DNA from 2 places in the Bradyrhizobium sp. T-1 genome. Region 2 is predicted to be linked to the other one. Evidence: predicted binding sites of a transcription regulator. Region 2 holds the regulator's gene; the other holds the start of a gene.

Region 1 (3,407 bases), 130 kb from region 2:
TTCATCGAGTACAGGATGCGGCGGTGCACAGGCTTCAGACCGTCGCGGGCATCTGGCAGCGCACGCGCCACGATCACGCTCATGGCGTAGTCGAGATACGACTTCTTCATCTCCTCGAAGATGGAGACGGGGCGAATATCCGAGGGTTGCGCCGGCTGGTCGCCGGGCTTGTTGTCGTCGTCAGCCAAGGGGGAATCCGGTGAAATTTTATCTGGGAATCATATAGCGCATCGGCCCCCTGATAACCACCCTTGCGAGGTCCTGGGAAGCGCTTTTTCCGACTGTTTTTCCAGAGACTTACGCCCTTCCCGGCACCATCGAGGGCGGGGCCGGAACGAGCCCGGCGGAACCGCCGCTCAAGCCCCGAAAATCACCCGGTGCATGATGCGTCCGGGCACCAGCGTGAACAGGCCCGCGACCACCAGCGCGCCGGTGAACAGGAAGATCATGGTCCATCGATGAGCGACGACGCGATGGGTGCGGGCCCGCCATACCGCCAGCGGCAGCATCACCAGTGTGAAGATCGACAGGAGATGGATCGGACTGAACGGGCCGACCAAGCGGATCTGGTGGATCCAGAAAGACGAGAGAGCCACCACGGCCATCAGCGCCACCCAGATCCAGCCGAGCGTCCGGTGCGGCAGCGTGCCCTTCGGAGCGGCGAACTGGACGATGCCAAGCACGAACGCCGCCATCGCCGCGAAGGCGTGCAAGGGGATCGCCGGAGCAGCGTCAAGCAGTGGCGCGAGGCTCATATGGCGACCTCCAGCCGCGGAAACGGCCATGTAAACAGAATTAACATAAAGTTAATACCATTCACATCGCGCCCCCATCAAGGCTTGAGGCAATACGTGAGGCCGGCTCGGAAAAACCGAGCTCGCCCCGTCAATTGGCAAGAAATCCTGCCGCTTTACGCGAGCAGGCAAAGGTCGAAGCGAAGTCTCGCTTCGCGTCAGAATGGGATGTCGTCGTCCATATCGTTGTTGCGACCGCCGCCGCCAGCGGCCACTGCACGGCGCGGTGCACTGCTGACGGGCCCGGACGAGCCGAAATCGCCGCCCGGCTCGTCGCCGAAGCTGCCGCCTCCTCCGCCACCGCCGCGACCGTCAAGCATCGTCAGCGTGGAGTTAAAGCCCTGCAGCACGACCTCGGTGGAGTACTTCTCGACTCCGCTCTGGTCAGTCCATTTGCGCGTCTGCAGCGCACCCTCGATGTAAACCTTGGCGCCCTTCTTCAGGTACTGCTCGGCAACTTTGCAGAGACCTTCATTGAAGATCACGACGCGATGCCATTCGGTCTTTTCCTTGCGCTCGCCGCTGTTCTTGTCGCGCCAGGTCTCGGAGGTCGCGATGCTCAGATTCGCAATCGGCCGCCCGTCCTGGGTACGGCGGATTTCCGGGTCCTTGCCGAGGTTTCCGACCAGAATGACCTTGTTGACGCTTCCCGCCATCGCCGCTCTCCACTCCGAATGCCACTGAATTTCAAAAGGCGCGCCCGCGCTGCCGCCTGTTGGCCGACCCTATACGCTTACGAGCGCCGATCGGCCCGCCGCGCCCTCGGTTATCCCCACATATAGCATCGACCCGGGATTTGTTCCAGATTTGTTCCTAGGGAAACTGGAGCCGATTTTGCGCGCAACGCGTTCTTGATGTCGCTATTCACTATGCGATGAATTGGAACTCTACCGAGTTCCCAAAAACACCAAAAACCGCTTAACATTCATCAACTTGTACGCCCTTCGATTGATCGGCAAGTGTTGCATTCCAGAGACGGACTCCGCCCCAAGATGGGCGTAGGGTTGCCCCGAAATTGTTCATTTGGGCGTCGCGCCTAACTGACCGCTCCGGGGACCTTTGGAGCTGTCGACATTGGGGAGACTGCAATGAAGAAAATTCTGTTCGGAACAATCGGTATCGTTGCGTTGGGCATGTCGGCTCCCGCAAGCGCGGCGGATCTGGCGGCACGCCCTTACACGAAGGCGCCGATTGCGGCACCTGCTCCGATCTACACCTGGACTGGCTTCTATCTCGGTATTCAGGGCGGCGGTGGCTGGGGCCGGAGCAACGAAACGTACTTCCTTGCCCCCAATACTCCCGCCTTCGCAGGAACGCAGAACTACGACACCAGCGGCGGCTTCGTCGGCGGCGTTGCCGGTTACAATTGGCAGATGGGCGCCTTCGTTGTTGGTCTTGAGGGCGATTATCACTGGGCCGACATCAACGGTCGGTCGTCGGTGATCAATGTCGGTCCGCCGAACCTCGGCGACTCCTATGCCACCAAGCTACGCGGCTTTGGAGACATCAAGGGCCGCGTTGGTTACGCTTGGGGACCGGCGCTCTGGTTCGTGAGCGGCGGTGCGGTTGTCGGCGATATCCAGCATCGCTACGACGCTGCCCTCAACGGCGGCGCGGCCAACACTTTCGTCCAGAACGACTGGCGCTGGGGTTGGACCCTCGGTACCGGCGTGGAGTACATGTTCGCTCCAAACTGGTCGGCAAAGGTTGAGTACAACTACATCGACCTCGGCAAGAGCACGATTCAGTACGCCGCAGTGCCGGCGACGAATCGCTCGGAGTGGAACGACACGATCCACACCATCAAGGCCGGCGTGAACTACCACTTCAATTGGGGTACGCCCGTCGTCGCGAAGTACTGATCGATACAAGTACTGATCCACCCGGAATTATTCAGGAATAGAAGGCCGGCCTCCCGCCGGCCTTCTTGCTTTTTGTTCCCAATGGGAACCATAGGTCAGCGTCTATTACATTTTGTATCCGTTGTGGCTTTTGAGAGACACAACTTGCAGCTTCAGTGGTGTAAGCAAGGCATAAGTTGGACCACAGCGTCCGATGCTGCTTCCGACGCACGGAAGTCAAAACAGAAACTGGGACTGGGATTTGTTGAATATGAAGAAGATTTTCTTGGCTTCGGCCTGTCTGCTCGCCCTCACTGGCGCCGCTTCGGCTGCCGATCTGGCTGCGCGCCCCTACACCAAGGCTCCAGTGGCCGTGGCCTCGGTCTACAACTGGACCGGATTCTACCTCGGTATCGTCGGTGGTGGCGCCTGGGAAGCCGCCTCTGGTGACCCGAAGATGAAGGGTGGGTTCGTCGGCGGCACCGCCGGCTACAACTGGCAGACCGGCAACGTCGTGTTCGGCGTCGAGGCTGATGGCGCCTGGGCTGACGTCAGCGCCTCCGCCGCGGGCACCGTTCCTGGCTTCGGTGTCGTAACCGTGAGCTCGAAGACCGACGCGATGGGCACCGTGCGCGGCCGCATCGGCTACGCCGTCAACAACGTCCTGTTCTACGGCACGGGCGGCTACGCCTGGATCGACAACAAGATCAGCCTCTCCGCACTCGGCGTGTCCGTGTCGGACAGCAAGTGGCACTCCGGCTGGACTGTCGGC
Region 2 (3,407 bases):
CGCCGGCGGCGGCCGGCGATGGAGAATTCGAACAGACCCTCATGCCACGATCGACAGCTCCGCGCGCCAAAGACGCAACACCATCGGAGGCCGACCTTCAGGCCGAGGATTAAGGCCGTTGTCTCAGCCGATCGGCAGACGCGGGGGCGTCGTGCGGTTGTCGGCGATCACGCGCGGCTTCTGCTCGCGCTCGCCGAGCGGCTGGGTCACCGGCAGTTGCAGCACGGTCGCGCGCTGGCCTTCGACCAGCTGCGTCACCAGCACGTATTTGCCGTCGGGGAATTCGATCGCGTCGTGATGACGATCGGGAATGTGCGGATCGATCTTGCCGAACTTGCCGACGCGCGAGTTGACAGTGCGGGTCCAGATCCAGCGATTATCGTAGCGGACGTTGTCGGCGAAGGCGAGCTCCGTTCCCGGAAGGAGGCAGACCGCGACCGACATGTCGGCTTCGGAGGCGAAGCCGCGCGTCGAGGTGCCGCGGAAGGTTGTCGTGACGATCGTCTCGCCCACTTCTGCGGGGCGCGTCGCGACAGCGTGCAGGCTGTAGTCACACATCGGGGTGCTCCTCAATCAGGATAGCGACCCACGCCTCTGTCTCGGACGCGCAGGCCCCTATCAGAGTGGAAGCCTGCGATCTTATGCTTGTTTGTGGGCAAATCTGCGGCTCGCATCCGCAGCGCGCGATCACATTATCTTTTTCAAATGCACGAGGAACAAAGCCTGCTCTCGCGCATTCGGAGAGCGCGTTGCCTCAGCGGCCAGCAGGTGCCGACCAGCCCGAATATTGCCAGCCCGGTTGCGACGGCTGCTCGACGGCGTTGCGGGCGTTGCGGAATTGCTCGCTCGTCGCCTGCGGTGCCTTGCGGGCGTGGTGCTGCGCAGCCAAGGCCTGCGACGCTGATGCTGCGATCAGCGCCATCGCGACGGTGCTCAAAATGATCTTGCGCATGGTGGTCTCCTCGGTCTCTCAAAGGCCTGCGAAGCGACGCGTGCTTCGTTGCGGCGTACCGAGGATGTCGCGCTGGAGAGGGGACCGGATAATCTGTGCAAAACCAGAAAGACTATCCAGCCGGAGCGGACAATCGTCCGCTCCAATCGTTGATCGCGGTCGTCGATCGCGACGCGCTCAATACTTCCGGTACAGCCCGATCAGCTTGCCCTGGATCTTCACCCGGTTGGGCGGAAGGATGCGCACCTCATAGGCCGCATTGGCAGGCTCAAGTGCAATCGAGGCGCCGCGGCGGCGGAAGCGCTTCAGCGTGGCCTCTTCGTCGTCGATCAGGGCCACCACGATATCGCCGGTGTCGCAGCTCTCGTTGCGCTGGATCAGCGCCATGTCGCCATCGAGAATGCCGGCATCGACCATCGAATCGCCGCGTACTTCGAGCGCGTAGTGCTCGCCAGCCCCGAGCATGTCCGGCGGGACGCTGATGGTGTGGCTGCGGGTCTGCAAGGCCTCGATCGGCGTACCGGCCGCGATCCGACCCATCACGGGCACTGCAACCGGGCGTTCGCCCTCGTCGGCGGGTGGACTCGAGGTCGTGCGCACCTTGCCGAGGTTGCCCTCGATGACGCTCGGCGTGAAGCCGCGGCGGTTGCCGGCGGCGGCCTGGAGCTCGGGCAGCTTGATCACTTCGATCGCGCGGGCGCGGTTCGGCAGGCGCCGGATGAAGCCACGCTCCTCGAGCGCGGTGATCAGGCGATGGATGCCTGATTTCGAGCGCAGATCGAGCGCGTCCTTCATCTCGTCGAAGGAGGGCGGCACGCCGCTTTCCTTCAACCGCTCGCTGATGAACCGCAGGAGCTCGTACTGTTTGCGCGTTAACATCTCGACCAAAATCCCCCGGTTGATGTCGTTCGATTCCGAGACGCTGAGTTCAGCGATAAGCCGCTACATGCTCGAAACAAATCATGAACGGACACTATATGTTCGATACATGTTCCGCAACTGCTTAATTTACCGTGAACGCGACAAAGTTCGCGGAACGGTTGCGAACGAAGCGGTCAGGCGGGCAGTCGCAGCACCTCGCAAGGCGTGCCCGTCGCGGCCTTCGGCGCAAACGGCGGGCGCACGAGAAGTGCCTGTGCCGCAGCGAGATTCGCAAGCAGCGAGGAGTCCTGGTGATCGACGGGGACGACGACGAGCGTGCCGTCGTCGCGCATGTCGAGGCGCGCGCGCAGATAATCCTCGCGCTGGTCGTTGGCGCCGACATCGCGGCCGAGCACGGCGCGTTCGCGACGGTGATGAACCGCGGAGCGACCTGAGAGCGCGCGAATCAGCGGCACCATGAACAGGAAGGCGCACACATAGGACGACACGGGATTGCCGGGCAGTCCGATCACCCGCATCGGCCCGAGCTGGCCGTTCATCATCGGCTTGCCCGGCCGCATCGCAATCTTCCAGAACGCCATCGCGGTGCCTTCTTCCCTCAGCGCCTGCTGCACCAGATCGTGGTCACCGACTGAGGCGCCGCCGGTCGTGATCAGGATGTCGGCACCGGATTCGCGCGCACGGCGGATGCCGGCGGTGGTGGCGGCAAGCGTGTCGGCGGCAACGCCGAGGTCGACGGTATCGGCGCCCTCGCTGCGGGCGAGCGCATGCAGGGCGTAGCCGTTGGAATAGACGATCTGGCCATGGCCGGGCGTTGAGCCCGGCATCACCAGCTCGTCGCCGGTGGCGAGAATCGCGACCTTCGGGCGGCGGCGAACGGCAAGCTGCGGGTGGTTCATGCCGGCGGCGAGCGCGACGTCGCGCTCGGTCAGCCGCGCGCCCTTGCGCAAGAGCACGTCACCCTCGCGGAAGTCGATACCGGCAGGGCGGATGTGCCGTCCGGCGATGGCGGCTTCCCTGATCACGATGCGTCTGCCGTCGGCGACCGTGTCCTCCTGGATCACGACGGCGTCCGCGCCATCGGGAACGACGCCGCCGGTGAAGATCCGGACCGCTTCGCCCGCGCCGACAGTTCCTGCGTAAGGGCGGCCGGCTGCGACCTCGCCAATGACGGTCAGCTGCGCGTCGACCTTTGCCGCATCGGCCGCGCGGACGGCATAGCCATCCATCGCTGACATCGCCTGTGGCGGTTGCGTCCGCCGCGCCGCGACATCGCGCGCGAGCACGCGATGAAAGGCCTCATCGAGCGAGACTGATTCTTCGGCCAGCGGCTCTGCACCGGCGAGCACGGCGGCAAGCGCATCGGATACCGGCATCAGGGCCACAGTGAACTCCTGCTACAAATCGAGTGATTTGGTCGGCAAGGTTCTAGCCGAGCGAAGGGGCTGAGGCAAAACACCGCGAGATCACGTGCAACACGCGCGCCTGCCTTCGTCGAAGGAGATTTATTTCTGCAGCATGAGCCGCACCAGCTCGGCCTGCCGGGTGACACCGGTCTTGTCGAAAATCTTCG

The links. The regulator LexA, encoded in region 2, represses DNA repair genes until DNA is damaged. The targets are predictions, from matches to a motif close to TGTTCNNNNTGTGTTCNG.
Region 1: a site for LexA is predicted at 1,592-1,609, ahead of ACWAT4_RS19730 (single-stranded DNA-binding protein). Genes of this name have one in related genera too.

What each region holds. Positions count from the first base shown of each region.
Region 1 is NZ_CM132115.1:4,100,909-4,104,315, reverse strand. It holds gene gyrA (DNA gyrase subunit A) at 1-188, opposite strand, end outside; gene ACWAT4_RS19735 (DUF2306 domain-containing protein) at 357-755, opposite strand; gene ACWAT4_RS19730 (single-stranded DNA-binding protein) at 953-1,450, opposite strand; gene ACWAT4_RS19725 (outer membrane protein) at 1,883-2,656, shown strand; gene ACWAT4_RS19720 (outer membrane protein) at 2,907-3,407, shown strand, end outside.
Region 2 is NZ_CM132115.1:3,967,070-3,970,476, forward strand. It holds gene ACWAT4_RS19030 (ComEC/Rec2 family competence protein) at 1-113, shown strand, start outside; gene ACWAT4_RS19035 (hypothetical protein) at 124-558, opposite strand; gene ACWAT4_RS19040 (hypothetical protein) at 755-952, opposite strand; gene lexA (transcriptional repressor LexA) at 1,130-1,831, opposite strand; gene ACWAT4_RS19050 (molybdopterin molybdotransferase MoeA) at 2,008-3,219, opposite strand; gene ACWAT4_RS19055 (helix-turn-helix transcriptional regulator) at 3,340-3,407, opposite strand, start outside.